DNA from 3 places in the Methylobacterium sp. GC_Met_2 genome. Region 1 is predicted to be linked to each of the others. Evidence: riboswitches for the same ligand, from Rfam matches in the RefSeq annotation. Region 1 holds a riboswitch; each other region holds the start of a gene.

What was found. A riboswitch is a leader RNA that binds a small molecule or an ion and turns the genes downstream of it on or off. The one in region 1 is predicted to bind cobalamin.
Positions count from the first base shown of each region.
Region 2: it holds a riboswitch for cobalamin, as region 1 does, so the genes downstream of both, OXS49_RS18470 (CbtB domain-containing protein) here and OXS49_RS15170 (TonB-dependent siderophore receptor) in region 1, are expected to answer to the same signal.
Region 3: it holds a riboswitch for cobalamin, as region 1 does, so the genes downstream of both, OXS49_RS29970 (TonB-dependent receptor) here and OXS49_RS15170 (TonB-dependent siderophore receptor) in region 1, are expected to answer to the same signal.

Region 1 is NZ_JALNUM010000039.1:34,524-44,689, forward strand. Features, by position in the region: gene OXS49_RS15145 (alpha/beta fold hydrolase) at 1-479, shown strand, start outside; gene OXS49_RS15150 (RluA family pseudouridine synthase) at 446-1,837, opposite strand; gene OXS49_RS15155 (HigA family addiction module antitoxin) at 2,008-2,424, opposite strand; gene OXS49_RS15160 (HigA family addiction module antitoxin) at 2,919-3,257, opposite strand; cobalamin riboswitch at 3,795-3,992, shown strand; gene OXS49_RS15165 (hypothetical protein) at 3,986-4,126, opposite strand; gene OXS49_RS15170 (TonB-dependent siderophore receptor) at 4,268-6,454, shown strand; gene OXS49_RS15175 (PepSY domain-containing protein) at 6,448-7,908, shown strand; gene OXS49_RS15180 (GlxA family transcriptional regulator) at 7,978-8,964, opposite strand; gene OXS49_RS15185 (alpha/beta hydrolase) at 9,096-10,013, shown strand; gene OXS49_RS15190 (DUF302 domain-containing protein) at 10,100-10,166, shown strand, end outside.
Region 2 is NZ_JALNUM010000054.1:29,474-39,639, forward strand. Features, by position in the region: gene cobN (cobaltochelatase subunit CobN) at 1-2,902, opposite strand, end outside; gene cobW (cobalamin biosynthesis protein CobW) at 2,949-3,983, opposite strand; gene OXS49_RS18460 (DUF1636 domain-containing protein) at 3,980-4,381, opposite strand; gene OXS49_RS18465 (CbtA family protein) at 4,374-5,111, opposite strand; gene OXS49_RS18470 (CbtB domain-containing protein) at 5,128-5,310, opposite strand; cobalamin riboswitch at 5,344-5,538, opposite strand; gene OXS49_RS18475 (DUF4424 family protein) at 5,687-6,709, shown strand; gene OXS49_RS18480 (peptidase S10) at 6,794-8,374, opposite strand; gene OXS49_RS18485 (DNA polymerase III subunit chi) at 8,371-8,823, opposite strand; gene OXS49_RS18490 (CTP synthase) at 8,882-10,166, opposite strand, start outside.
Region 3 is NZ_JALNUM010000149.1:2,484-12,649, forward strand. Features, by position in the region: gene OXS49_RS29930 (hypothetical protein) at 1-60, shown strand, start outside; gene OXS49_RS29935 (MotB family protein) at 63-1,295, shown strand; gene OXS49_RS29940 (chemotaxis protein) at 1,292-2,596, shown strand; gene OXS49_RS33730 (flagellar hook-length control protein FliK) at 2,593-4,167, shown strand; gene OXS49_RS29950 (transglycosylase SLT domain-containing protein) at 4,127-4,672, shown strand; gene OXS49_RS29955 (hypothetical protein) at 4,685-5,113, opposite strand; gene OXS49_RS29960 (hypothetical protein) at 5,457-5,648, opposite strand; gene OXS49_RS29965 (cell wall hydrolase) at 5,798-6,391, opposite strand; cobalamin riboswitch at 6,601-6,797, shown strand; gene OXS49_RS29970 (TonB-dependent receptor) at 7,032-9,059, shown strand; gene OXS49_RS29975 (septal ring lytic transglycosylase RlpA family protein) at 9,147-9,998, opposite strand.

The DNA.
Region 1 (10,166 bases):
GCGCCCTCGTGCTGATCGCCACCTCGGCCCGGGCCGACACGCCGGCCCAGGCGCAGCGGAAGGCCGCCGCCGTCGCCCATGTCCGCCGGCAGGGCTTCGCCGGCCTCAGTCGAAGCGCCATCCTGCAAGCGGTGCATCCGGCACGCGCGGGCGATGCGGCCCTGATCGCGCGCATCCGGGCGATGGGCGACCGGCTCGGCGGCGCGGTCTTCCTGCGTCAGGCCGGGCAGATCCGAGAGTCCGACCTTGCGCAGCTCGGGCATATCACCTGCCCGACCCTGGTGGTCGCGGCCGCGCAGGACGCCCTGCGCAGCGGCAACGAGGCGCGGGAGCTGCGAGACGGCATCCCCGGCGCGACCCTGACGGTGATCGACGGATCGGGGCACATGCTGCCCCTCGAAGCCCCCGACGCCCTGGCGGCGGCAATCGTGCCCTGGCTGCGGTCTCAGGCCTCCGGCGCCTCGACGATCGGATCGTAGCGAGCGGCGTCGAAGCCGAGCAGGTTCCAGCTCTGGGCCATGTGGGGCGGCAGCGGAGCGCTGACGTCGATGGGCTTGCCGGTGCGCGGGTGCGGGATCACGATCCGGCGAGCGAGCAGGTGCAGGCGGTTCTGGATCCCGCCCGGCAGCTCCCAGTTCTCGATCGAGAAGTACTTCGGGTCGCCGACGATCGGATGACCGATATGGGCCGCGTGGGCGCGCAACTGGTGGGTGCGGCCTGTCACCGGCTTGAACGACAGCCAGGACAGCTTCTGAGCCGCCTGATCGACCATCGCGTAGTAGGTCAGCGCGTGGCTCGCGCCCTCGTCGCCGTGCTTGGCGACGCGCATCCGCGCGTCGGCGTCGGTCGGCTCGTCCTTGGCGAGGTAGGTCGAGACCCGCCCTTGGCGGACCCGCGGCACGCCGGCGGAGAGCGCCCAGTAGATCTTGCGCGCAGCCCGCGAGCGAAAGCTCTTGGCGAGCGTCGCGGCGGCGAGCCGGGTCTTGGCGATGATCAGGCAGCCGGCCGTGTCCTTGTCGAGCCGGTGGACGAGACGGGGCTTCTGGCCGTCCGAGCCCGTCAACGCGGCGAGCAGGCCGTCGACGTGCCGGACCGTCCCGGATCCGCCCTGGACCGCGAGGCCGAACGGCTTGTTGAGAATCATCATGTCGGCATCCTCGTAGAGGATCAGCGACCGGATGAACTCGGCGTCGTCCTGCTCGCGCGCGGGGTTGCGCGGCCGTTCGGAGGGCTGGTCGAGGCGCAGCGGCGGCACGCGCACGTTCATGCCCTGCTCCAGCCGGTCGTTGGGCTTCGCGCGCTTGCCGTCGACCCGCAATTCACCCTTGCGGACGATGCTCTGTACCCGAGTGAACGGCAAAAGCGGGAAGCGGGCGGTGAGGAACCGGTCGATGCGCATGCCGGACTCGTCCGCCTCGACCGTCAGGGTCTGCACCCCGGAGGCGAGGGTCGCGGATGCGGCGGCGCGCTGCTCGCGGCGGGTCGGGCCGACCTGCGGGGCAGGGGCCCGCTCGGTCGGGCTCGGCCGTGCGGCGGGCTTCATTGCGGACCGCGGCGGGCTTTTCCGTGGCGCGGCCTGAGCTTTTGCCTCGACCTTTGCTTCGCCGTCCGCGGCGCGGGGTGCCGGCTTCTTCGCCGCGGGGGTCACGCGGTCGGCGGCCCCGGCGGTCCAGGGGTCGCGGGCACCGGCATCGTCGCCCCGGTTCCGGGCCGCGCGTTCGGCGGCGTCGCGGGCGCTGGTGCGAGGGCCCGTGCGGGCGCGCCCGTCGGCCCAAGGCGCACCGGGCGGGGATCTGCGCCCCTTCGGGCCGCCGCGTGAGGGGGATCGTGTCGTCATGAATCTGCCAGAACCCGCCCCGCTGCGGACGGACCAACCGGGCGCAGCGACCTCCGCTTCGCGGGATTGTGCGCACCGAGGAAGGGGACGGTCTAGCATCGCGGGCATGCCGCGGCAAAGGCGGGCGGCCGAGTTCCGAGACGACCCAGCCGACCCGAGGCCAGCCGGGATTACGCCCGGGCGAAGCCCCGCCGGATGATCGTCTGCTGCGGGGGCTCAGGCGCCGGATGCACCGATCCGGCCATCGGGTCTCTCGCCTTGACGGCGAGCTCGGTCCGGAGCGGTTGGAATTGCCTGCGCGCTTCAGCGATATCGAATTGGCTTTGCATCTCCATCAGCGTCTCCATCTCGATGCCGAACACCGTCTCGATACGGAACGCCAGCTCCGCGGTCAGGGGCGCCTTCTCGTTGATGAAGTCGAACACGTCGTGACGCGGCACGTCGAGCAGGCTTGCGGCGTCCATGACGGTGAGGTCGCGCGGCTCGATCACGTTTCGGAGAACGTAGCCGCCAGGATGACCGGGATTTTGCAGTCGATAGCCCATAATCGGCATGCCTTTCGCGAGATATATTTTCGGTCGACTCATCCTTTGAGCCAAAATCCGAAATCAAAACTCAGAAAGCTTCGACATTTCTCGATTTCCGAAGCAGACCGGATGATTACGCAGAACCCTGCGCAAGGTTCCACGATCAGGCCCGTTCGATGACCGCCCGTCGATCTGTGCTTGCCTCGAATTGTCTTTCTACCTTGTAGATTTTCCGATCTCGTCTTACAAAAAATTGCCTTTCGACAAAACGTGCGTGTTTCTCGTGTCACGATACAGGCGCCGTGATCTTGATATCGAAGGCTTCGTCGCAGATATGCGCCCGGCCCGCGCGGTGTTGCAGTCCGTTTGCCCGCAGGACCGATTCCGTTCCAGTTCCTTCCCGCGCAGGCTCGACGGGATCTGCCGTCACACACCCCTGAAATGTACGCGCGCCCTGGCGTGACGCGGAAGCGGTTCCTGTTCGATGCTGCTCAGGAACGACTCCGCGTCATCCGCGACGTGGCTGCCAGCGGGAAGGGTCTCATCCGCGGCCGTCAGGCGGCCGATCGACGGCCCGACCTGCTCGGCTGCGAGGCCTGCTTGGCGACGATCTGCATCTGGGCGGCGCGGTAGCGCTGGCGCAACAGGGTGAGGTCGAAGCGCGTCTGCATCTCCATGAGTTCTTCTGCGTTGAAACCGAAGGCCTTCTCGATCTCGAAGGCGATCTCGACCGTCAGACTGGCCCGCTCGGCGAGAAAATCGGACAATCCCTGGCGCGTCACCCCCAATGTGGCTGCGGCCCCCATGATCGTCAGGTTGCGTGGCTCGAAGATCGTGCGGCGGACGAAGCCGCCGGGGTGAAATGGCTTTGCCAATGTGTAACCCGTATTCATCGTTCAATCCCCCAGGTTATGTCGAGCGATGCCCAAGTCTTACCAACGTGCTTGCCATTTCGAGGTGCGAGCCAGCACTTCCAGATTGCCGAACGTGACTTGCGCGTGAAGGATAAAAATTCTAGCGGCTCGCGTGCTCGCGTTGAAGATCGTGCGTTTTGATTAACAGCAAACTCATTATGGACATGAGTCTGAGCAGATCGATTGCAGTTAAGCGCCTGATGATCTGCCCCTTTATAACTGATTACATCTTACAGATCATCAAGATGCGCCTCAGTTACCAAGCGCTCCACTGGCAGTCAAGCAATCAGCGGCTGAAATAGCTTAGAGAGTTAGGACGATTCCTCGAATTTATCTATTTTTTGTAGAGGCGGCAAATGAAAGATCTTGGACATATCAAAGGCCGCCAGAAGAAATTCTTTGTCAGAAGAACATGATTCCGGCTCACCGTCATCACACAGCGGGCGGTGAATTCGATCGCCGGCTCAGCAAATGTTGTCTGCGTTATCCACAAGCTTGACGTTGAGGGTCGAAACGACCAAGCTCGGCCGTGACGGTTCCCTTCGGGGATCAAAAGGGAACGTGGTGTGGGGCTCGCCCCGAGGCCGCGGCTGCCCCCGCAACTGTAAGCGGCGAGCCCTTCACCACCATGTCACTGGGTCGCGAGGCCCGGGAAGACGGTGTCAGGGCGGCGACCCGTGAGCCAGGAGACCTGCCGTCAGCCGTGGTCACACGCGAAACGCGTCGGGCGGGGTGTCCTGACGGGTGTCGAGCCGCCTGTGCCCAAGCACGGTCGACACGGCCTCGTTCGCGGTGACGTGCCACAGCAAGCGCGACCGCGACACCTGTTCGATGTCCGTCCACGCCATCACCACCTTGCTTTTGCCCGTCCGGGACGCCTGCGCGCACCGATGGCGGCCAGGGCTGGGGAATGGCGGCGCATTTGTAATGTTATTACATTATGCGTACAGGATGTGGGCAGCGCGGGCCGCGCCAGGATCCCGTTCTCCATGTCTGCATCGACGCTTCGCACCCGTTCCGGACGGCCCGCACCGCTGTATGGCGGCCTCCTCCTCGCTCTCTTCGCGAGCCCAGCCGCCGCGCAGGAGATCGTCACGCTCGACCAGCTCTCCGTGGAGGGTGAGGGCGGAGACCCGAACCGTGCCAGCCCGACCGGACTCAACCTGCGCACCCGCGACCGGACCGCGAGCCGCCTCGGGTTGACGCCGCTGGAAACGCCCGCCAGCCTCGACATCGTGTCGGGCGAGACGGCGCGGCTGCGCGGCCAGGACACGATCGCCGAGGCCGTGACCCAGGACGCCACCGGCATCACCACGATCGCCGCGCCCGGCAACGGCAACGGCGCGTTCACGTCCCGCGGGTTCGCCGGCCCGAATTCGATCCAGCAGCTCTACGACGGCACGCGCTTCTATGTCGGCGCCAACACCGTGACCTTCCCGTTCGACACGTGGAATGTCGAGCGGATCGAGGTGCTGCGCGGGCCGTCCTCGGTGCTCTACGGCGACGGCGCGATCGGCGGCGTCATCAACGTGGTGCCGAAGAAGCCGGTCTTCGTGCCGATCAACGCCGCCCGCGCCGTGGTGGGCACGGACGGCGTGGCGCGGCTCGCCTTCGATTCCGGCGGTGGGATCGGGCAGGCGGAGTTCGGCGATACCTTCGCGTATCGCCTCAATGTCAGCGGCAACCGCGCCGACGGCTGGATCCGGCCCGAGGGCGATTTCCGCAACCTCGCGGTCTCGGCTGCTCTGCTGTTCCGGCCGAGCACCGACCTCGCCTTCACGCTGAGCCACGATCTCGGCTACCAGGAACCCGCCCGCTACTGGGGCACACCACTGGTCGAAGGCCGGATCCCGGACCTGATCCGATTCAACAACTACAACGTCCGCGACGCGAAGATCACCTGGGCCGACAACTGGACCCAGTTCAAGACCGAGTGGTCGCCCTCAGCCGACATCACGATCCGCAACACCGCCTACCGGCTCACCAGCCGGCGCCACTGGCTCGATGTCGAGCAGTATTCCTACAGCCGCGGGACCGGGCTGGTGGACCGGGGCGACTACCTCGAGATCTACCACAGTCAGGAGCAGGTCGGGGACCGGCTCGACGCGACGTTCCGGGGCAGCCTGTTCGGCTTGCCGAACCAGTTCGTGGCCGGTTTCGATGTGAACCACATCGATTTCCGCCACACCAACAACTTCTATTTCGACCAGAGTACCAGCGTGCCGCTCACCGGCTACGATCCGGGTTTCTTCCCGCAGAACGGTCGGGCCCGTCCGGCCTATGCCACGCAGACGAACCAAGCCTCGGTCTTCGCCGAGGACCGCGTGATCCTGTCGGAAAAACTCTCGTTCCTCACGGGCGTGCGCCTCGACGTGCCGACGCTGAACCGGGAGGATCTGCAGACCGGCTCGCGTTTCGAGAAGACCTACCGGGCCCTCGGCTACCGGTTCGGCCTCGTCTACAACCCGACGCCGGACAGCGCGCTCTACGCCCAGTACAGCGTCGCGACCGATCCGGTGAACAGCCTCATCACGCTGAACCAGTCGCTGGCCGGCTTCCAGCTCGCCACCGGCGATCAGGTCGAGATCGGCGCCAAGGGGCTGGCCTTCGGCGGCGCCCTGGAATGGACGATCGCCGGCTACCGGATCGTCAAGGATAACCTGATCTCGGCGATTCCGGGGCAACCGACGCTGTCCACGCAGGTCGGAAGCCAGTCCTCGCAAGGGTTCGAGCTAGCGCTCGGCTGGCTCTTCGCCCCGGGCTGGCGGCTCGACGGCAACCTCGCGCTCCTGCACGCGCAATACGACCGGTTCGACCAGAGCGTGAACGGCGCCACCGTCTCGTATGCCGGAAACCAGCCGATCGACGTGCCCGAGCGCGTCGCCAATCTCTGGCTGACCTGGGATATCGCACGCGATTGGACCGCACGCGTCGGGCTCCAGAACGTCGGCCAGGTCTACAGCGATTTCGGCAACACGGCGCGGCGGCCGGCCTACAATCTCGTCAACGTGGTGCTCGACCGTCAGGTCACGGCGGATTCGCGCCTGTCCCTGCGGGTCTACAACCTGTTCGACAAGGTCTACGCGATCTCGGGCAACGCCGTGAACGGGGTCGGGACCAATTGGCTGCTCGGGCGCCCGCGCTCGGTCGAGGTCGCCTATACGGTGACGTGGTGAGCCTGTCGCGGCCGCTCGGCAAGGCGGGCCGCCGCTGGCTGCTGCTGTTCCACCGCTGGGCCGGGATCGCCGCCGGACTGTTCTTCGCCCTGTGGATCGGCTCCGGGCTGGTGATGCTCTACGTGCCGTTCCCGACGCTCACCGAGGCCGAGCGTCTGGGGCGGCTCGTGCCGATCGCCTGGGATCGAGTCACGGTCTCACCGGACGACGCGCTCGGCGCCGGTGGCCTCGGCGGCGTACCCGTCGCCTTCGCCCTGGAGATGCAGGGCGCCGAGCCGGTCTACCGGATCGCCGGTCAGGATGGCGCCCGCGCAACGGTCTCGGCGCGGACCGGCGTGCGGCTCGGCCCGCTGACGCCCGCAGACGCGCGGCATCTCGCGGCCGACGGGGCTCCGGATGCGCGGGTCGAGCCGATCGATCGCGACCAATGGACGGTCACGACGCGGTACGATCCGCTCCGCCCCTTCCTGAAAGTCGCCCTCGGCGACCCGGCGGGGACCGAACTCTACCTCTCGCAAAGGACCGGCGCAGTCGCCCTCGACACGACCCGGTTCGAACGGGGCTGGAACTGGGTCGGCGCGGTGACGCACTGGATCTACCTCACACCTTTGCGCGCCCGCGCGGAGCTGTGGCGGACGGTGCTGTTGTGGCTCTCCGGCTTCGCGGCCCTCGGCGCGCTGAGCGGAGGCGCGATCGGGATCTGGCGCCTGCGCCTCCGGCGCCGCTACGCGGGCGGGGCCGTGACCCCCTATCGCGGGCTCGCGCGCTGGCATCATCTGCTCGGCCTCGCCGGCGGTTTCGGGCTGAGCGTGTTCATCGTCAGCGGCTGGATTTCCATGAACCCGAACCGCTGGTTCGCGTCGACCAGCCCGCCCGCTGCTTTGCGAACCGCCTATGCCGGATCCTTGCCGGCCCTCGCGCTCGCCCCGCAACGCCTGCGGGATTTCGCCGTGTCAAATACCCGCGCCCTGCGCTTCGCCGCGATCGGCGGACGCTGGTGGATCGTCGCCGAGGCGCCGGACGGCCCCCGAACGGTCGGGGCGGACGGCGCGGCCACGCTGGACGCGCGCACCATCGCGGCGGCCGCGTCGGGCGGTTTTGCGGACGGCCCCCTCCGGTCGATCCGCCCGCTGGCGGTCTACGACGCCTACTGGTATCCCCACGGGACCGATCCGCGGCCGCTTCCGGTGTTGCGCCTGCGCTTCGGCGATCCAGCCGCCACATGGCTCCACGTCGATCCCCGGGACGGCACGATCCTCCAGCGCCTGGACCGCTCGGGCCGGATCAACCGCTGGATGTTCGACGCCGCGCACCGGCTCGACCTGCCGGGGCTCACCGGCAATCGGCCCCTGCACGACGTGGCCCAGTGGGTACTGAACTTGCTGGCAGCGGGGATCGCGGTGACGGGGATCGTGGCGGGCTGGCGCAGGCTGCGCCGGATCCGCTCGGCGTGAGGATGATCCCACACGCTTCGCGGGGCGGTTGCGATGAAGCACGGCTCTCAGCCCGTGTCGTGACGCCCTCTAGTGCGCCGAACCGGTGGCCACCACTTCGGCGGAGAGTGCTCGCGGTGGTGCGAGATGGCGGGCTTGGCGTCTGATGACCTGGGGCGGCTGGCCGAACGCCCGCAGGAAGGCCCGCCGCATCCGTTCCCGGTCGGCAAAGCCCGTCTCCTGGGCCACCGTGTCCAGCGAATGCCGACCGTCCTCCAGCATCGTCCGGGCGGCCTCCAGCCGAAGGTTCTCGACGGCCTTCGCGGGTGATTGGCCGGTTTCCTCCCGGAAGATGCGGCTGAACTGGCGCGGACTCAGATGGGCCGCCTCCGCCAGCTCCTCGACCGAGAGTGCATTCCCGAGGTTGCTCCGCGCGTAGGCCAGGACCTTCTGGACCCGATCGGACCGTGGCTGGAGCTCCAGCAGGGCGGAGAACTGCGATTGGCCGCCTGTCCTGCGGTGATAGACGACGAGCTTTCGGGCGATCCCCTTCGAGATCTCGGGCCCGAGGTCGTCCTCGACCAAGGCCAGCGTGAGGTCGATCCCCGCCGTCATGCCGGCCGAGGTCCAGACGTTGCCATCCGAGACGAAGATGCGGTCGTCGTCGACCTTGATCGACGGGTAGAGCCGTTGCAGGTCGCGGGCATGGGCCCAATGGGTCGCCGCCTTCCGGCCGTCGAGCAGGCCCGCTTCGGCGAGGAGGAACGCGCCCGTACAGGTCGCGGCAACCCGGCGCGCGGTGGAGGCCGTCTCGCGCAACCGCGCGATCAGGCCGGGGGCCGCCGGGTCGACCTTGATCGCGCCCACGACGAGGACCGTGTCGAAGTGCCGGCCTGCGAAGGGCTCGGTCTCGATGACCATCCCCATGGAGGTCCGAACCGGCCCGCCCCCCTCGGACAGGAACGTCACGTCGTAGAAATCGCGACCGAGTTCCAGGTTGGCGAACTCGAACGTCGATAGGGGGGCCAGGTTCATGACCTGGAAGCCGGAGAACACCACAACGCCGATGGACGGCATGGAAACCCCTCAGCCGAATGTCCTAAAAAGGTGGATCTTAGACATATGGGATATGCCGGCGGACGTCTAGGTTTGATCGCAGCACGCGTGGGCATCACCCCGCGCAGACCCGCCGAAGGATCCAAACCGCCATGACCGCGCACGTCGCCACTGCCCTCGGCCTGGAAGCTCAGAATTACGCCCGCCGTTGGCTCAAATGCGGTGAGATCGCCGTCGCGACCCTGCGCGATGGGACCCGCATCCGATACGTCCGGGTGGGCCGGGGCCCGAACCTCGTCCTGACCCACACGGTGCGCACCCAACTCGACCTGTTCCAGCGCGTGATCCCGCTGCTGTCGCCGCATTTCACGGTCTACGCCCTCGATCTACCGGGCTTCGGCTGGTCGGACCTGAGGCCGGACGCTCCGAAGGACGAGCCCACGCTCCGGGCAGCCCTCAAGGATTTCATCGCCACCCTCGGCATCGAGCGTCCGATCCTGGCGGGCGAGTCCATCGGAGCGACGCTGTCGCTGTCGCTCGCCGCGGAGGTCGGTGATGCGGTCGAGCGGGTCTTCGCCTTCAACACCTACGACTACCTGCCGGGGCTGGAGCGGTCGAACCTACTGGCTTCGATCATCATCAAGAGCGTGCGGGCGCCGGTCGTCGGCCCGGTCTTCGCAGCGCTGGAGAACCGGGCCATCACCGGCGGCATCATGAACGGCGGCTTCCATGATCCGCGCAGCCTGCCCTCCGACCTGCTGGACGAATACGGACGGGTCGGCGGTCGCGCCGGCTACAGCAAGGCCGCGCGGACGCTGCTCAAGGCCCTCCCGAGCTTCGTCGCCGCCCGCGCCCGCTATCGCGCGATCACCGCGCCGGTCACGCTCGTCTGGGGGGACAAGGACTGGTCGACGCTCCGCGACCGTGCCGGCGTCGAGGCCGCCGTTCCCGCGCCGGACGTCATCACCCTGGAGCGGACGGGACACTTCAGCGCCCTGGAACGCTCCCAGACCTGGGCCGACATCATCCTGGCGGCGACGGCGGCGGCGAAGGCCACGGCGATCCGCTGACGACGTGCCGTCGTCGGCCGCACCCGGACACGCGACGACCGGCCGTGACCTGCGTCCCCGTCAAACCCAACCCAGGAGCCGACCCCATGAGCGAGCAGACCACCTCGACACAGATCGCGATCGATCACGTGACGCTCCGCTCGCCCAAATCCT
Region 2 (10,166 bases), on a different contig from region 1:
CGACGGCGGCATCGCCATCGAACAGATCGCGTTCCGCCGCGTCGAAGGCGTGCAGGTAGGCGTCGGCCGCTGCGACCCGCGCGGTGAAATCCGCGTCCGGCCCCTCGCGGTCGCCGTAGGCATGGGAGCTGGCCGCCATGTAGGCGCGGCCGAGATCGTCCCGGGTGTCCCAGGAGCCGTCGAGGGCGGTGGCGGCCGTGCCGGCGCCGTAGCGGCCGGGCGCCGCACCGTAGACCCGGGCGGCCGTCTCGCCGCGCCTGCGGGCCGCCGCCAGGGGGTTCTCGTCGTCGGCCTCGTCCCGGTCGGCCACCGCCCGGGCGGCGCGGTCGATCAACGCCAGCGTGTCCGGGAACGTGTCGCGGAACGCCCCGGAGATCCGCACCGTCACGTCGATCCGTGGCCGGTCGAGCATGGCCAGCGGCAGCACCTCGAAGCCGGTGACGCGGGTGCTGGCATGGTCCCAGACGGGCCGGACGCCCATCAGGGCCAGGGCATGCGCCACGTCCTCGCCGCCGGTGCGCAGGGTCGGCGAGGCCCAGAGATCCATCACGATCCGGGCCGGATAGGCGCCTTCGTCCTGAAGGTAGCGCGTCACCACCGCCTCGGCGGCCTTCACCCCCAGGAGCGCGGCGGCGCGGCTCGGAATGGCGCGCGGATCGAGCGTGGCGAGGTTTCGCCCGGTGGGGAGCACGTCCGCGCGCCCGCGGGACGGGGACCCGGACGGGCCGGGTTGGACGAACCGGCCGTCCAGGGCGGCGAGTAGTCCCGCCCGTTCGGCGGCCGCGCTCGCCACGACCGGGCCGGGGGCGTCGTCTGCGGCGCGGCCGAAGACGTGGAGGCCATCGCGGAAACACGTCTCGCCGAGATCGCACAGATGGGCGTCGAGCCGCGTCAGCGCCTCGTCCATCGGCGTATCGGGGCCGATCCCGGCGCCGTCGAGCAGCCCGGCGGCCCCGGCCTCTTCCAGGATGGCGCTGGCGATCAGGGTCGCCCGGCGGGGATCGAGGACGCTGGCGGCGCTGTATTCTTCGACGAGCTCACGCAGCCGCGCGGCCTCGGGAGAAAGCTCATGGCCGGCGACCTCGGGTGTCAGATGACCGAGCGCGACCCCGCCGAGCCGGCGCTTCAACGGAGCGGCCTCACCGGGATCGTCCACGATGAACGGGTAGATCACCGGCAGGGCGCCGACACAGAGAGCCGGGAAGCAATCCGGCGACAGGGCCACGGCCTTGCCGGGCAGCCACTCGGTCGTGCCGTGGGTGCCGAGCTGGACCAGCACGTCGAAGCCCTGCCGCAGGCCGAGGTGGAAGGCGAGGTAGGCGTGGGTCGGGACGCGTTCGGCGTCGTGGTAGCCCGCCTTGCGATCGGGATCGCGCCCGCGATCCGGCTGCAGAAACACCGTGAGGCCGCCGCTCTGCGGATTCACGGTTCGGCGGGCCTCCGCCATCCGGAAACGGAACGCGCCCTCCGTGCAGGCGGCATCGGTTTCCGGCTCGCCCCAGGCCTGGGTGATCGTGACGCGGGTCGCCGCGGGCAGGCCGTCGAGCCACGCCAGATAGGCGATCAGCGGCACGCAGAAGTCCGCCGGCCCCTCGGTGAGCGTCGTCATCAGCGCGCCGGCTTCGGGCAGGGCACACCCGGCATAGCCGGAGGCGGCGAGGTCCGCGGCGATGGCCCGGGCGCTCTCCGGCGTATCGAGGCCGACCGCGAAGCCGGCTCGGCCGCCCCGCGCCGGATAATCGGACAGGACCATCGCGATGCGCCGCGCGTCCCGAGGCCGGGTGGCGAGCCGCAGCCAGCCGGCGGTCCGGTCGGCGAGCGCCGCGATTCCGGGTGCGTAGGACACGGCCCGGCGCTCGGCGAAGCCTTCGATCTCGGCCTCTTCTTCCTTGAACGAGATCGGGAAGCCCGAGAGCCGGCCGTCGAATTCCGGCAGCGCCACCTGCATGGCGAGGTCGGCCGCGCCGAGCCCCCGGGCCGAGGCCTCCCAGGCGGCCAGCGGCGACCCGACCGTGAAGGCCTGCAGCACCGGACAATCGGCGCCGTCGAGGACGAAGTCGATCCCGTCCTCGCGCGCCGAGAAGGCGGTCGCCGCGATGACGATGTCGGGCCGGCGCGCCCGCACGGCCGCCGCGACCGCAGTTGCGGCCACGGGTTCCTTCAGGCTCGACACGGCCATCGGCAGCACGCCGATCCCGCGGGCGCGCAGGGCCGCGATCAGGGCGACGAACGGAGCGGTATCACCGCCGAGTACGGCGGAGCGGTAGACGAGGAGTAGGGCAAGCGGTTCGGCCCGGGCGTCCGCGAGCGGGATCGCGGTTTCCGCCGCCGCGACGGCCTGATCCAGGGGCGGCGTCGTGCAGCCTGGGCACCACGCGAAGCCCCGGGGCAACGGGTTGGGTGGCTCGACCGGAAGGTCCGCGCCGATCCGGCTCGCGAGGAGCCGCAGCATCTGGCGCAGGTTCTCGGGGCCGCCGGCGCGGAAATAGGCGTCGAGCCGGTCCGCCAGCGCGGGATCGGTCGAGGAGGCGGCAAGCCGCGGGTCGGGCCGGTCGTCGCCCGGCAGCACCGCCAGCACCACCCCATGCGCCCGCGCTGCCTCGGCGCAGCGCTCGACCCCGTAGCGCCAATAATCGAGCCCCCCGAGGCAGCGGATCACCACGATCTTGGCGCGCGCCACGACGCGCTCCACGTAGAAATCGACCGAGAGCGGATGCCGCAGCTTGGCCATCTTGGCGAGGCGCAGGCTCGGGAGGCCCGGCTCACCGGCATACGCCCGCGCGATCCCGGCGAGGTCGCTGTCGGTGAAGGACAGCACGACGACGTCGCCGGGCTCCTGCCCGAGATCCACCGCCGCCTCGCCCTCGTCGAGGGAGACGGCATCGATGCGCACGAGATGCATCGCCCGCGTCCCTAGGTGCTGAGCGAACGGGCGCGCGCGACGGGTCTCATCCCGCGAGCGCCGTCGCGACGGCGTCCCGATCGAAGCCCTTCAGGCCGATCACCACGAGCGCCCCGTCGCGCGCCTCGCCCGCCCGCCAGGGCCGGTCGAAATGGTGAGCGACGCGCCGGCCGACACCCTGCACCACGAGGCGCATCGCCTTGCCCTCCACCTCGGCGAACCCCTTGATCCGCAGGACGCCTGCGGTCTCGGCCGCCTTCTCGACGCGGGCCGCGAGATCGGCCGCCGTCACCGCCGGGCGGATCGGCAGCGCTACCGTCTCGAAGTCGTCGTGATCGTGGTCCTCACCCGCGCCGTGGTGGGACGGGCGAGCATCCAGATCATCCTCGGCCGCCGCACCGAGGCCCAGAAGAATCCGCGGATCGATGATGCCCTTCTCGGTCTCCACCACCTTCACGGCGCGGGGCAGATGCCCCTCCACCTCGGCCCGGACCCGGGCGCGGGTGTCGGCGTCGATCAGGTCGGCCTTGTTGAGCACCACGAGGTCGGCGCAGAGGAGCTGGTCCTCGAACACCTCCTCCAGGGGATTGTCGTGATCGACCGATTGGTCGGCGGCCCGCTGGGCGGCCAGCGCCGCGGGATCCTCGGCGAACACACCCGCGGCGACCGCAGGTCCGTCCACCACCGCCACCACGCCGTCCACCGTGACCCGCGAGCGGATCGCCGGCCATTGGAAGGCCTGGACCAGGGGCTTCGGCAGGGCGAGGCCCGAGGTCTCGATCAGAATGTGCTCCGGCGGCTCGGCGCGGGCGAGCAGCGTCTCGAGGGCCGGCACGAAATCGTCCGCCACCGTGCAGCAGATGCAGCCGTTCGGCAGCTCGACGATGGAGTCCTCGGTGCAGCCCTCGACCCCGCAGGCGGCCAGGAACGACTTGTCGAAGCCGACATCACCGAACTCGTTGACCAGGATGGCAAGGCGCCGGCCCTTCGCGTTCTCGATCAGGTGACGGACCAGCGTCGTCTTGCCGGCGCCGAGGAAGCCCGTGACGATGGTGCAGGGGATCTTGGCGACAATCGTCATTCGGCGGCCTCCGGGGTGCCGGCCGGAAACAGGCGCGGTGCAGGGAAGGGGGGGATCCGGGCGATCACGCCCGTCTTGAATTCGGTCGGTCGCTCGCGCCACGGCACGATGCCGTCCGGCGTCGCGGCATAAGCAGCGAGCCCGGCGAGGATGATCTCGGCGGAGACTGCCGGATCCATGTCGCCGTACACGTAGGTCCAGCGGTCCGCGGCGGCGACCGCCACCGTGCAAGGGCGCTTGCAGACCGACAGGCACTCCACCGGCTCGACGCGCAGATCGACCGTACCCTCGGCCCGAACGCGCAGGGCGTCGAGGAGGCGGGCGCCGGCCCGGGGACCCTCGGGGTCGTCGCCGTCACGGCGGCAGGTGGTGCAGACGTAGAGGACGGTCTCACCCATGGGCCGTCCCCCGCGCGGTCCCGCGGCCGAACACCAGCCAGGCCCGACTGAACCCGAGGCCCAGCAGCATCCAGAACACGAAGCTGATCGCCAGCGAGCGAGCCGCGAACTGCGCGGCTAAGGCCGCCGGCAACGCCGACGCCCCCTCCGGCGCCTGGGGCGCGCCGACCACGTGCGGTGCGATGAGCAGGACGACCCCGCCCAGGATGGCGATCAGCGATCGGCGCACGGCGATCAGGTAGAGGCCCATGGCGGTGGACGCCGCGGTCATGACCCACCACGCCTGCCGGACGGCCAGCGGTGCCGCCTCGCTGCCCGGCAGCTCCGGTGGCAGGCCGAGGCCGGGCGCCAGGGCGACGCTGGCGAAACCCGCCACCGCGAAGGCCAGGGCGACCTGCGGCGTCGGCTCCCGTCCGCAGGCGAGCATCGCGGCACCGAGCAGGAGCGCGTAGCCGACGGCACCCACCAGGGTCGCGAGTCCGGTGAAGGCCATGCGCGGCAGGCCCGCCCCCGGTTGCCATTCCGGCGCCGTGTCCGGCGCGGCGTGATCGTGGCCGGCATGAGCGAGAACGATCGGCAGTGTGCGGGCGGCCTGATGGCTGGGCTCGGCCTGCTCGAAGCGCTCGGCCGCTACGATCAGCGGCGAGGTCAGCGTGAGTTCGAGGCCCGTCACGACGACGGCCGCGAAGAAGCCGGCGGCCAGTGCCGCCGACAGAAGCCGGATGATCATCCCTGCGACGATGGCGTCAGTGACAGGGAAAGTTCTGGGTATGCCGGAAGTCGTGAGCCGCGTTGTGGAACGCGATCGCCGGCGAGAAGCCGACCATGAACAGCAGGCCGAGGCCGAGGAAAGCCGCGAGCGCGACCGCCACGGGGCGCTCGGACGCGCGGGCACCGACGGCGATAGGAGCGAGGGTCGAGGTCGTCATGGGTCTGTCTCCAGCCGCCCCACCGGCGGCAACGCGGGATCCTGTCGTGACGGCAGGTCTCCTGGCTCGCGGCTCGACGCCCCTGCCGCCTTCCCGGATCGTTCCGGTGGCCCTCGGCAGGCGCTCGCCGCTCACAGTTGCGGGGGCAGCCGCGGAATCGGGGGTCGCACCCCTCACCGCATTCCCTTTTCACCCCGTCACCGGGGCACCGTCACGCAGTCGTTGTAGACGCATGACAGCTCTCACACAACGGAGGCGCGGCGGAATCATTTCCGCCGCTTTGCGAACGGTGGGGATCGGTGAGCAGGCCGGGGATCCACACGGTCGCGATGGCCGCGCCGGCGGTCCATAGCCTCAATCGAGATGCGTGATCGTGATGAGAATCCTGTCGCTGGTCCTTGCCCTCCTCGCGGCGTCATCCCTGCTGGCTCGGGCCGAAGAGACGGATGTTGCGCTCAGGGCGGGAAACCTCGTCCTCGAACAGGGCGGCGCGCTCACGCTTGCGGCGGAAGATCTTTATCTCTCGGAGCAGGAGGTCGGGGCCGATTACCGGTTCCGCAACCCGACCGGAGCCGACATCGAGGCCATTGTCGCGTTCCCGCTGCCCGCCATCGTCGGCGCGCCCGCGACGGCGGTTTCCATTCCCGATCCGACCCAGGCCAATTTCCTCGCCTTCAACGCCACGATCGATGGCCAAGCCGTCCCATGGCAGCTCGATCAGCACGCCTTCCTGGTGCGCAACGGCCAGCCGGTCGAGATCACCGACGAACTCGGCACCCTCGGCATCCCGCTTGTACCGACCGTTGCGGCGACGGAAGTCCCGCTGCGCCGGCTCTCGGAGCCGCGGCGACACGCCCTGATCGAGGCCGGCTTTCTCGATCGGCAGGTCCACAAGGACGGGACGATCTCGGACGTCCCGTTCTGGACGCTGAAATCACGGTCCTGGCGCCGGCAGATCTTTCCGGCGGGGCACGAGGTCGCCATTCGGCAGAGCTTCACGCCGAGCCTCGGCGGCCAGTCCAGCCTTTCGTTCGGCTCGCCGGATCTGGGTCCGTCCCAGATGGCGCGTTACGCGGACCGGTTCTGCACGGATCCCGCCTTCGCGCGCGCGGCCCAAGCCCTGTATCGGCGAGCGAGCGCCGACGGCAGCCGGTCCTTCCAGGCCTACGAACGCTATTTGACGTATCTGTTGCCCGCCGGGACCGGGCCGATCGGCACGTTCAAGCTGATCGTTGACAAAGGTGATCCGTCCACGATGGTCGCGTTCTGTGGCCGCGATCTCAAGAAGACCGGTCCGACCACCGTCGAGTCGGTCGTGAAGGACTATGTGCCAAGCCGCGATATCGATGTGCTCTTCCTGAAGTGTGCCTCGCGCGTATCGGCGTTGCCTCCCCTGTGAGGGGCGTCTCGATGCCGCCTGCGGTGCGGATCGCCATCGGCCAGTCGCTAGGTGGCCCCTTACGCGTCGCGAGGCCGCGAACCGTCACGGTGCGTCTTTCGCCTTCCCGGGCGTCGTATCCCCGTCGCGCGCCTTGAGGGCATCCGCGTAGAGCCGCGCCACATCCCTGTGGAACGAAGCCCGTGAATCCGCACGCGTGTAGAACATGTGCCCCCCGGGATAGACCGCGAGATCCAAGCGCCCGGCCGCGTAGGCGGGAGCCTGGGCGAGCAGGAGCTTCGAGGCGAAATAGGGAGTCACGAGGTCCGTGAAGCCGTGCGCCACCAAGACCCGGAGGTGCCCGTCGAGCGCCAGGGCGCCCTTGAGATTCGAGAACACCTCCGGCGCCTGCCGGCCCGAGCCCCAACTCCAGCCGTGGTTCACGGCGTTGTTCAGGAGTTCGTAGCGCATGTTCGGCACGGGCCACTTGAGCGTGCGGGCGTAGAGGTCGAGCATGGCGCTGGTCAGCGGCGCCTGAATCGCAGTGAGCTGTGGATCGTCGAAGTTCGACTGCGTTGCGTCCGGGTTCGGATCCCATCCGGTGATCCCGGTGTCGTAGGCGCTGGCGACGCGGCCCCCGGCCCGGTCGATCTCGCGCTGGACGCTCCGGGTGGATAGCCGCGCGCCTTGTGAGCGCACGAGCGCGGCGTCGAGCCCGACCAGAGGCGCGACCGTCTCGGTCATGCGGGCGACTGCGCCGGCATCGGACGGTCCTTTGAGCAGATCCGACAGATACGGGCCGGAGGCGTAGGCCTCGGCCTCCCCGAGCAGGGCCGGCGTCGGCACGGTGCCCTTCCGCTCCAGCGCACCGGCCGCAAGGGACGGCAGCTTCAGCACGTAGCCCCATGGATTGGCCCGGGGCGCCTCCAGCCATGCGAAATCGAGCACCGGCGAGAGCAGCACCATCCCGGATAGGCCGACGCCGATATCCTCCTGAAGCTTTTCGGCGATCAGCGGACCCCGGAAGCCGCCGTAGCTCTCACCCACGTAGAATTTCGGGCTCGCCATGCGGTCGTTGACGCGCAGATAGCGGGCGATCACGGCCGACAGGGTCGCGGCGTCCGAATCGATCGACCAATAGGCCTTGCCGTTGCCGTCCGCCGCGCGGCTGTAGCCGGTCCCGACCGGATCGATGAAGACGAGGTCGGTGAAGTCGAGCCACGTGCCGTCATTCGGAGTGAGCGCCACCGGTTGCGAGGGGCTGATGCGATCGCCGCCGGTTGGCAGCCGCCAGGGGCCGATCGCCCCGATGTTCAGATAGGCCGAGGCCGCGCCGGGGCCGCCGTTCACCGCGAAGGTAACAGGGCGCGGACGTCCGGCTTCAGGCGCCATCGTGTAGGCCACGTAGGCGATCTCAGCCTGAAGCTTGCCCGATTCGTCGACCAGCGGCAGGCTTCCGGCGGTGGCGGTGAAGGCGAGCGTCCGGCCATCGGGCAGCGTCAGGCTGTGCTGCGTCGTCGAGTCGGGCGGCAGGCGGCGTCCCTCGGGACCGCGGGGCGCCTGCCGGGCCTCCGGCTGGGGATGGCCGTGCGGCGCCTCCTGGGCGCCGAGAGGCAGGGGCGCGCTGAACGCCAAAGCGAGGCCGAGCGTGGCGCGGGCGAAACCTGGGTTGCGGATCACGGTCAGGCCTTCTTGTTCCAGCGACCCGAATCGTCCTGCTGCCAATAGGCCACCGTATGGCCGGCCTCCTTGGCCTGCTTCCATTGCTCGCGGGCACGCAACAGGGCGTCCTGATCTGTCCCGTCGAACAGGATGCAGATCCGCTCGTAGGCGTTCGCATCCGGCGGCAGGTCGGCGCCTTCCACGAGGAAGCGGATCGAGGCCGTGTTGGGATTCACGTCCCGCAGGGTCAGGACCACCGGCTGGCTCCCCGCGTCGGGCTCGCGGTCGGTGCCGTGCGGCAGGAAGCTTTCGTCCGAATAGGTCCAGAGATGGTCGTCGAGCGCCTGAAGGCGCTCCTCGGTGGCCGCCTGGATCGCGGCCTGCCAGCCCCGGTCGAGGGAACGCTCGACCAGGTTCGGCAGCACATTCTCCAGCGGCTGGCGCTGCATGTGGTAGAACAGGATCTCGGTCACGGCTGCTGAGATATAGGGTCCCACGCTCCGATGCGAGCAGCGGCGCGCCGCCGCGCCTTCAGACCAGGCGGCTTTGCTCGATCGCCGCGCCGACGAAGCCCTTGAACAGGGGGTGCGGCTCGAAGGGCCGCGACTTCAGCTCCGGGTGGAACTGCACGCCGATGAAGAACGGGTGCCCGACATGCTCCACGGTCTCGGGCAGGAGCCCATCCGGCGAGACGCCCGAGAAGCGCAGGCCCTGGGCCTCCAGCCGATCGCGATAGGCCATGTTGACCTCGTAGCGGTGGCGGTGGCGCTCGGAGATCTCCGTGGTGCCGTAGATCTGGGCGATCTTCGATTCGGGATCGAGCTTCGCGTCGTAGGCGCCGAGCCGCATCGTGCCGCCGAGATCGCCGGCGGCCGCGCGTCGCTCCAGCTCGTTGCCGCGCAGCCATTCGGTCAACAGGCCGACCACCGGCTCGGCGGTCTCGCCGAACTCGGTCGAGTTGGCCTCCGGCAAGCCGGCGAGTGCGCGCGCCGCCTCGATCACCGCCATCTGCATGCCGAAGCAGATGCCGAGATAGGGGATGCGCTTCTCCCGGGCGAAGCGCGCCGCGCGGATCTTGCCCTCGGCGCCGCGCTGACCGAACCCGCCTGGGACCAGGATGCCGTTGAGCCCTTCGAGGAACGGCGCGGGATCCTCGCGCTCGAACACCTCGGCCTCGATCCATTCGAGGTTGACCTTCACCCGGTGGCTGATGCCGCCATGGGTCAGCGCCTCGGTCAGCGACTTGTAGGCGTCCTTGAGCCCCGTGTACTTGCCCACGATGGCGATGGAGACCTCGCCCTCCGGGTTGCGCACCCGCTCGGCGATGGTCTTCCAGCGGGCCAGATCCGGCTCCTCGCCGTGCTCCAGGCCGAAATGGCCGAGCACCTCCCGGTCGAGCCCGGCCTGCCGGTAGGAAAGCGGCACCTCGTAGATTGAGGCGACGTCCCGGGCCTCGATCACCGCGGTCTCGCGGACATTGCAGAACAGGGCGAGCTTGCGCCGCTCGTCGACGGGGATGTCCCGGTCGCAACGGCAGAGCAGGATATCGGGCTGGATGCCGATCGAGCGCAACTCCTTCACGGAGTGCTGCGTCGGCTTGGTCTTCAACTCGCCTGCGGACGGGATGTAGGGCAGCAACGTCAGGTGCACGTAGCAGCAGGCACCGCGGGGCAGTTCCTGGCCGAGCTGGCGAATCGCTTCGAAGAACGGCAACCCCTCGATATCGCCGACCGTGCCGCCGATCTCGACGAGCACGAAATCGAACGCGTCGTTGCCTTCGAGAACGAAGTCCTTGATCGCGTTGGTGACGTGCGGG
Region 3 (10,166 bases), on a different contig from region 1:
GTCGAGACGCGGCTCGGAGCCTGGGGTGAGCGCCTCGCAGCCCTGATTACGGAGGGCTGAGCGTGCCCGATGGACATTCCGAGATCATCATCGTCCGCCGGGTGGCCAACGACGATCATGAACACCACGGTGGGGTGTGGAAGATCGCGCTCGCCGACTTCATGACGACCCTGATGGCTCTCTTCCTCGTCCTGTGGCTGATCAAGGCCTCGAACGAGGAGACGAAGACCAGCATCGCCAACTACTTCAATCCGATCAGCTTGTCCGAGGCCCTGCCGTCCCGGAAGGGCGTGACCGATCCGAAGGCCGCCTCGGTGGATCCGAGTTCGGGCAATCCCGCCGCGGATCCGGTCCGGGGTGGGCAGGCGCCGAGCACGTCCGAGGCCGAGGCGCAGGGCAAGAGCGGGAGCCTGCCGCCGGGCTCGGTGGCCCGGGAACGGGAGCTGTTCCAGGATCCCTATTCCGTCCTGGCGACGCTCGCCGCCGAGACCGATCCGGAGCGGCCGCAGAGCGCCACGATCGGCGAACTCGGCCAACCCGGCCGGCGCGGGGGCGACGCGCCGCGCGATCCGTTCGATCCGCTCTACTGGCAGGTGACCACCCTGTCGCCCGCGAAGGCCGACCGGCCCGCGGCCACCGGAATCACCCCGCCGCCGGATCAGACCCAGCCCGATGCCCGCGCCGCCGGTGTCACCGGAGCCCAGGACACCGACGCCAAGGCGGCGGGGACCCGGGGAGGTGATGCCAAAGCCGGAGAGGGCAAAGCGGGAGAGGGCAAGGCGGAGGCCAAGGCCGCGGCTGCATCCGCCAGCGGGACCGGCCCGGGTCCGGATTCTGCGGCGGCTCAAGCCGCTCTGAAGGCCGAGATCGCCAAGATCTTTCCGCCCAACGCAGCCGGCCCGCATGTCGACGTCCAGGGGACCCCGGACGGGCTCCTGATCAACGTGACGGACGACCTGAACTTCAGCATGTTCGCGGTTGGATCGGCCGAGCCCCGCCCCGAGATGGTGCGGGCCATGGAACGCCTCGCCAAGGCGCTCGCCGCGCGCCCGGGTCGGATCATCGTCCGCGGCCACACCGACAGCCGCCCGTTCCGCTCGGATGTCTACGACAATTGGCGGCTCTCGACCGCACGCGCCCACATGGCTTCCTACATGCTGACCCGCGCCGGGATCGGCGAGGGCCGGATCTGGCGCGTCGAGGGGGCCTCCGATCGGATGCCGCGCAACGCGGCGGATCCTAAAGCGCCCGAGAACCGGCGGATCGAGATCCTCCTCCAGGGGGCTCCGGGATGAGTCTTTTCCTGCAGGGCCTCCGCGCCACCCAGTTCGGCTTTCTCTTCGGTCTGCTCGCCGTCGGGGTCCCGGGGCCGGCCGCCGCGGAACCGGGCGCTGTTCCGGCCCCGAAGGCGGAGCATACCGCGCAGCCGGATTCTGCGCCGGCCGACGCCGCGCCGATCCCGGAGTTTCAGCCTCGCCCGGATGGACCGGTCGCGTGGGTGCGCACCCTGCAGCTGCTCCAGGATCGGATCGCCGCCGGCTCCCTCGCCGCCCACGAGAGCCAGCTCGTGCTGATCGCCCGGATCAACGGGGATCTCCTGAACGCGGCGCCGGAGGTCTGGACCGACCCGCATAACCTGCGGGCCGCCATCGTGTTCGCTCTGAGCGGCGGCGGCCCGGCCATCCTGCGACGCCTGGTCAAGCAGGACGGCCTCGGCGAACCGGAGATGACGCTCGCGCGCGGGGCCCTCGCCTATGTCGAGGGACGGGAGGCCGAGGCGAGCCGCCTGCTCAAGGAGGTCGACATCGCCACGCTGCCGCCGACGCTGGCCGGCGCGATCGGCCTGACGCAGGCCTCGCTCGCCGTGACCGAGAGTCCGACCCGGGCGATCGGCCTGCTCGATCAGGTCCGCCTGCTCCTGCCAGGGACGCTGGCGGAGGAGGGCGCCTTGCGCCGTGAGATCTTCACCCTCGGGCAGACCGGCGACCTGAAGAGGTTCGAGGCCCTGGCGGTCCAGTATCTCCGCCGTTTCCCGCACTCGATCTACGCCGGCAATTTTCGTCAGCGCCTCGCTTATCAGGTGACGAAGTTGGATGTCGGCCAGGATAGCGGACGTTTCTCGGTGATCACCGGAATCCTGGACGAGCTCGATCCCGACAGCCGGAAGTCCCTGTACCTGCTGATCGCCCGAACCGCGATCGAAGAGGGCAAGACGGGCGCGGCCTTCCTGGCCGCCGACCGGGCGCTCGCCCTCTGTGCCCCCGAGAGCCTGGAGGCGAGTCAGGCGCGGCTTTACCAGGCCGCAGCCGAGATTGTGAGTCTGGCGACGTTCCAGTCGGGGTTGCGGACGCTCAGGGCCGTCGATCGCACCCGGCTGCCGCGGGGCGACAGCCGTCTCCTCGATACGGCATTGGCGACCGCCGAGGAGATCCAGCGGGGCCTCACCGGAAAGCCCGGCCTGCCGGAGGGCGATACCGCCGCGCCGAAGCCGGCGCAGACTGCGGCGGATGCCGCCGACGAACCCGCCAGGCTGATTCCCCGGGCCCAGGCCACGATCGATCGGATCGATCTGCTCCTCAAGAAGGCGAACCCGTGACCGCGATCTCCGCCACGCTCCAGAAGCCGGCCCCGCAGCCCGACCGGGAGGTGGGATCGTCCCAGTCGGAGGCCGACGGAGCGAATCCGCCGGCCGTGGCCGCAAGGGGCGGCTTCGCGGATGCCCTACGCGCCGCCGTGGGTCGGCCTGCCGGCTCCCGGGCCGATAAAGGTGACGCGGGGGACGAGCGGGATGATGAGGCCGCCGGCAAGGGGGGGACCGCGCAGGCGGGCCAGGATATCCTAGCGGCCCCGCCTTCCACCGTCGATCCGACCAACGCGGCGGCGATCCTGGCCACCATCCTGAATGCGGTCGCGTCGCAGGTCCCCGCGGCGGTCGCCTCGCCGGCGACCGCGGGATCGTCTACGGGCGGCGTCGCCGACGGCGGGACTCCCGCGCTTCATTCCGATGCTTCCGCGCCGGCCTCGACCGCTGCAGCCGGAACGCTCGCGCAGGGCGGAACCGACGACCTCGGGTTGACGAACGTGCCCCCCCCAACCGCGCCACAGACTGACGGGAGCGATCTGGTCAGCACATTCACGGACAGCACGCCCACGGTCAGCACATCTACGAGCAGCACGCCCACGGTCAGCTTGCCCAAGGTCGCGGTGCTCGACAGTGCGGTACACTTCAAGCCTGTCGTTCCGAAGGCGGCACGCGAACCCGCGGTGTCCGCCCTTCCGGCATCGGCATCGGCGCCGGGGGGCGCCAGCCCGGCCGAAACTCCGCCCGTCCCGGCGGGTCTGCCGGGTCTGATCGGCGCCGCGCCGCGTCCGGGCCTGGCGGGCTTGCCGAAGCCGGCGGCCGGCGCGGCACCGGGCGTGCCTGTCCCGAACCTGCCCCAGAATCAGCCCCAGCCGACGTCCGCGGTCGCCGATGCGGCGGCCCGCGCGGCCGGCGCCGGGCTGGAGAAGGCGGACGTCACCGCCCTCGCCGATACCCGTGCGGTCACGGGGATCGCCCGGGCAGCCCTTGGCGACGTTGGGCGCGCCGAGGACGCGCCCTCCGTCGACCCGGAAGGGCTGGTCGGTGCGTTGCCGGGCTTACCCGCCGGCACCCTGCCGACGATCGCGGAAACCATCAGGACCGAGCTCGACCGGGCGGGCGGCCCCGAAGCGGCCGCCCGGGCTTCTCAGGCCGATCCGGCGCTCCCGACAGCACCGGATGGGCCGTTGCGCGTCCTCAGGATCCAGCTGAGGCCGGACGATCTCGGGACCGTCACGGTCGAGTTGCGGCTCGCGAACGGCCAACTCGAAACGCACCTGCGCGCCTCGCAACCCGAGACGGCAGCCCTCCTGCACAGGGATGCGGCGATCCTCGGCGATCTGCTGAAGCAGGCCAACTACCAGGCACAGGTCACCGTCACCCAGGCCCGCCCGTCCGATTCGGGGGGCTTCTCCGGCAACGCACCATCGCAGGGGCAGCCCGGCAGTTTCTCCGATGGGGGCGCCCGCCAGGGCCAGGGTGGAGACAGGCAGCGACAGGCGGATCCGGGCCCGGCCGCCGGCAGACGGGAGGGAGACCGGAGGGATGAAACGACACGTCCTCGCGACGGCGGCGTTTATCTGTAGCGCGGTTCCGGCCGCGGCGAATGTCTGCGAAGCCGAGATGGGCCGCGCCTCCGCGCGTTACGGCGTCCCACTCGGGGTGCTCTACGCGGTCGGCCTGACGGAGACGGGCAAGCGCGGCTCGCTGCAGCCCTACGCCATGAACATCCAGGGCAAGGCCTATTTCGGGACCGGGCCGGGGGACGTGATCGCCCACTTCAGGGAGGCGCGCAGCAAGGGCGTGCGCCTGATCGATCTCGGCTGCATGCAGATCAACCACCATTTCCATGGCAGGAAGTTCAGCTCGGTCGAGGCCATGATCGACCCGCATGCGAATGTCGAATACGCGACCCAGTTCCTCAAAGAACTGAAGCAGCGGGAGGGCAGCTGGACCCTGGCGGTGGCGCGCTACCACGCCGGGCCGAACAACAACGCGGCCCAGAAGGTCTATATCTGCCGGGTGATGACCAACATGGTCGCGACGGGCTTCGGGCAATGGACCCCGGCCGCGGCTCGGTTCTGCCGATGAGCCCGGCCGGGCTCACAGACCCCGACAGCGTCCGGCAGTGACCTTGACCTCCGTGCGATCCTCGGGGTTCAGCTGCGCCTCAACGAAGTTCAGAGTGTTGAGATCGATCAGGAAGAAGTAGACGCCGTTCTGGCACTTGATCGTGTTGCGCGGCACGCGCTCGTTCAGCCGCGGTGATGCGGGCTGGCACTCGTAATAATCCGAGCGCCCGGCCGAGATCACGGTGAGCAGGCCGCCGCTGGAGACCAGCGAGAAGGTGCGGGCCTTGCGCGGTCGCGGCTTCGCGCCCTCCGGTAGGCTGGGGGTTGCGAAATCGATCGCCGCGTCTTCGGTGCACGTCAGGGGGCGACGCAGCTGGGCCGCCGATGGTGCGATGGTCAGCAGGAGCAGCGCACCGGCGAGCGCGACCCGGTCGGCGATCATCGGTCCACCATTCGTCACGCGTGGGTCGTTCCGACCGACACGCTAGACCGTTGTCCTCCGGTGTAAATGCCGCACGTTCGGCCGACCGGTGCAATCAACAGTTTCACCGCCCCATTCGCGGTCATCGACCCCGCACCGGGCAGTGGATCCGGGTTTCCGGGCGGCATTCGTCGGTTGAAGCAGGCTGGCAGAAGCCAACCGTGCCGTCTGCGCCCATCCGATCGGATCGTCCGTGCGGGTGACCAATTTACGGCGGGGCCTGTTACGGGTCAGCACCTCGTCGCCAACAGAGCGCGGCTCTCAAATCTTGTAAAAAATCGCTTTCCGACGCAGCGCCGGGTCCGGTTCGGCTCAGAGCACCCTAATCGTCGGCCTCGTCCGGATTGTCGTTGGCCGCACGATCGTCATCGGGCCGCGCCGCGATCGCGAAGCCGATTTCCATCAGAAGCAGGCGGGACAGGAGCTGCATCGCAGGCGTGCCATGAGAGCACATCAGCTGGTGGGTGCGGATGGCGGCTCTCACCATGCGGTCAAAACCGGCATCGTCTGGCATTGCGATGCCATACCCCGATCGATCGCCAAACCACAACCTCAGCTTTACGCGCCGCTTCAATAATTCCCGCAGAAACAGAGGGGCGGAGCGGTATCCACGGACGCGAAACCGCGTGGCGCGAGCCGCGCACCAGGATCCGCCACGGAGCGCTACGGCGCGGCCGGTATCGGGGCGGCTGCGAAGGTCGGGATGGAGACGGACGCCACCGTGTCAGGCTTGATGTCAGGCTTGGCCGTGCGCGTGTTGCGCTTCTCGTAAAAGGCGTTGCCGCCGGCGACGGCCACGTAATGCATGTTGCCGTAGGGGTAGTGCCGCCCGGCGGTGTGGAAATACATCGCCTTGCCGACCTGCGGGTGGCGCTCGCCCGCCAGGACGGCGTCGGTGGCGTCGGCGACCTTCTGCAGGTCTTTCTCCTGCATCGGCTTGGTCAGGACCCCCGCGGCGAACTGTCCGGGCTGGCCGACCACCGCGCAGATGCCGCCGGGGAAGATCGCGTTCTCCAGCCGGTTCATCACGACGGTGCCGACCGCGATCAGCCCGCCCGCGTCGCTCCGGTTCGATTCGAAGTACATGGCGCGGCCCAGGCAATCCCGTTCGGCATCGCTGACCGCCAGCGGCGCTGCGTGGCCGGAAATCGAGCCCGTCGTGAGCACCGGGGCGGACGTGTTGCACGCACCGAGGCCGCAGGCTGCGGCCGCCACCATCAGGACAGGACCGATTCTCGTCCGCTCGCTACCCTGCATGCAGGTGTGCTCCGTGCTGTTTCAGCCGCGTCATGCCGTCCGGCGATTGCCGGCGCCCCGCCGCGACAGGGCGTCCCGCAAGCGTGACCGTACCTTCGCGGCGAGGATGTGGCAGGCGAGCCCGGCGCGACGCGTCCGGTGGGACCGTCGCCGGAAGACCACAGGGGCGGACAACCGGCCCGGTCGTGTTGACGTCGGCTCCGTATCCGGCGGATGCTCGCCGCGACGGTTCCCCTCGGGGATCAAAAGGGAACGCGGTGCGGGCTTGCCCTAAACCGCGGCTGCCCCCGCAACTGTAAGCGGTGAGTCCTCTCGTCACCACGTCACTGGGCAGCCTCGCCCGGGAAGACGACGGGAGGGCGACGACCCGCGAGCCAGGAGACCTGCCGTCAGCCGTGGTCACACGCGAGGTCCATCGGACGGGGTGTTCCGGGGGATGCCAAGACGGCTGCCGTTGCAGCCGGCGCGGCCTCGTTCGCGGTGACGTGCCACTGCCGCCACCCGAGGTCCCGTGCCCCGTCCATCCGTGCGCTCTGCGCCGCCCCTCCTCGTCCTCGCCGCGTCGGCGGCCCTGATCGCAACGGCCGCGGCCCAAGAACCGGCACGTCCGCAGGCCGCCGCCGAGGCGCGGCTCGACGAAATCTCGGTCACGGCCGAAGGTGCCGCGCCTATTCCGACCGGCGGTCCGGCCGCGAATGCCGGCACCCTCGGTGGCGTGACCGGCATCGGCGGGCCGCTGCTCACGGTGGATTCGGCCAGCGCCGGCCTCATCACCGGGGCGCAGCTCAACAGCCGACCGGTGACCCGTCCCGGCGAGGTGCTGGAGGAGGTCCCCGGCCTGATCGTCACCCAGCATAGCGGGGAGGGGAAGGCCAACCAGTTCTTCCTGCGCGGCTTCAACCTCGATCATGGCACCGACATCGCCCTGTTCCTCGACGGCATGCCGCTCAACATGCGCACTCACGCCCACGGCCAGGGCTACGCCGACATCAACTTCCTGATCCCCGAGCTCGTCGGCGCGGTGGAATTCCACAAGGGACCGTACTTCGTGCGCGACGGCGACTTCGCTTCCGCGGGCTCGGTGCGGATCGACTATCTCGACAGCGTGCAGAAGAACCTCGCGCTCACCTCGATCGGCGCGTTCGGCTACAAGCGCGCGCTGAGTATCGCCTCGGCCCCGCTCGGGGAGGGCAATCTCCTCGTCGCCGCCGATGCGCAGGTCTATGACGGGCCCTGGACCGTGCCGGATGCGTTGCGCAAGATCAGCACGGTCGCCCGTTACAGCCAGGGAACGGCGCTGGACGGGTTCTCGGTCACCGGCATGGCCTACGCGGCGCGGTGGACCGCCACCAACCAGATCCCCGAACGCGCCGTCGTATCGGGGCTGATCGGCCGCTACGGCACGCTCAACCCGACCGATGGCGGCGACACCTCACGGTTCTCCCTGTCGGGCCGGTTCAGCGCGACGGACGATACCGGCATCACCCGGGTCTCCGCCTACGTGATCCGCTCGCAGCTCAACCTGTTCAACGACTTCACCGACTTCCTCAACGACCCGGTCAACGGCGATCAGTTTCACCAACTCGATAAGCGGATCATCGGCGGCGGCGAGGCGCTGCACATCTTCCAGGGCGACCTGTTCGGGATGCCGATGGAGAACGAGATCGGCGTCCAGACCCGCACGGATTCGATCCGGGTCGGCCTGTTCAACACGATGAACCGGCAGTACCGCTCCGGCGTGCTCGACGACCGGGTGCTGGAGACCAGCGGGGCCTTCTACGCCGACAACCGCGTGCGCTGGACCGACTGGCTGCGCACCAGCCTCGGCTTCCGGGCCGATGGGTACTCTGCCCGAGTCGTCTCCGACACGCCGGCCAATTCCGGCCGCGCCCGCGACGGGATCGTCAACCCGAAGCTCGGCCTGACGCTGGGGCCGTGGTTCGACACCGAGCTCTACGCGAATTACGGCGGCGGCTTCCACTCGAACGACGTGCGCGGCGTGACCGCCACGATCGATCCGACATCGTCGCTGTTCAACACCACCCGCTCGCCGTTCCTGGTGCCCTCGACCGGCTACGAGATCGGCCTGCGCAACCGCTCGATCGCCGGGCTCACGACGAGCCTCGCCCTGTTCCGGCTCGATTTCGCCTCCGAGAACCTGTTCCAGGGCGACACCGGCACCACGGAGCCGAGCCGCCCGACCCGGCGCTTCGGTGTGGAATGGACCAACCGTTACGCGGTGACGCCCTGGCTGTCGCTCGAAGGTGATCTGACGATCACCAATGCCCGCTTCTCGGACGACGATCCCGTGGGCAACCGGGTCCCGGAGGCCCCCACCACCATCGCGTCGGCGGGCGTCACGTTCGGCGAGCCGCTGGGTTGGTTCGGGTCGCTCCGCTTCCGCTACTTCGGACCGCGCCCGCTGATCGAAGACAATTCGATCCGCTCGCGTCAGACCGCGCTCTTCAACGGCCGAATCGGCTACGCCTTCGAGAACGGCGTCAGCGTGTCCCTGGATGTGCTCAACCTGACGAACAGCAAGTCCGACCAGATCACCTACGCGTACGTCTCGCGCCTGCCCGGCGAGCCGGCCGAGGGGCTGATCGACCGCGTGTTCCATCCTGTCGAGCCCACGGCGGTGCGGCTCACCATCGCCGGGCGGTTCTGAACCGCGGCCCCGGCGGTGCAGGACGGTCGGGTGGAGACGAACGACCTGCGCGCCGGCCGGGTAACCGGCCCAAGCCATCGGGCCGCATCAATCGACCTTGTACAAGGCAACTTGCCCGATTCCGTCGAGGCCGATCTTCCGGGCGCTCGCGCGGGACAGATCGATGGCGTACTTGCGCTTTATCTTGGTGCGCTCATTGGTACGATCGGTGATCTTCACGGTGACCGATCGGCCATTGGCCTTGTTGACGACCTTGAGCAACGTGCCGAAGGGCAACGTGTGATGCGCGGCCGTCAGCCTGTCGGGATTGTAGATCTCACCGCTCGCCGTCTTACCTTTGTGCTGATACCAACTCGCCCGGCCGCTCCCGATCAGCGTGGTTTTGCCGGCATCGGCATGCTGTTCGTCGGTCGATCCGGTCTGACGCGGCCGGTCCGTGCCTGCCGCTGCAGATTGCGACCCGTCGGAGGCTGAAGCGTCCTGGCCGCGTTGAACGGCCGGGAGATCCGTCCGCGCTGGGGCAATCTCGGTGGCTGGGTCGGTATGGCCCATCCTGTCCGCCTGGTCTTGCCTGTCCGCCCGATCTTGCCCGTCCGCCCGATCTTGCCCGTCCGCCCGATCTTGCCCGTCCGCCCGGGCTTGGCCGAGCACGGGATCCGGTTCCGGCACGGACGGCCTCCCCGACGGATCAAACGACGTGGCTTCGGCGTGACCGGCCCTATCGGGTGTCGGTGCAAGCGGCGGCAACTTCGTCGTGAACTGGCGATACGTGAAGACGGGTACTGGGCGCTTCAGACCGGCCGAGCGATCGACGGACTCTTGGCCCCAAGCCTCTGCCGCCTCAGCTCGGCCGATCCCGAGGTTGGGTACGAGGGATGCGGAGACGGCAAGCAGCATATGCGCCAGCCGACAGCGTTTTTGGCCAACCGACCCGATCATGGCCTTCACCGAAGATTATCCATACCTGCGGTGGGCATAAATCGTTACGGGCAATACAGTTCCCAATGACTGATAAAGGCGCCGAATGTTAGAGCTCTGAACTTTCAGATCTGCATCTACAGTCAAGCCTGGCCGCTGTTTGCATGGCGATGCAGGTCAACTCGCCGA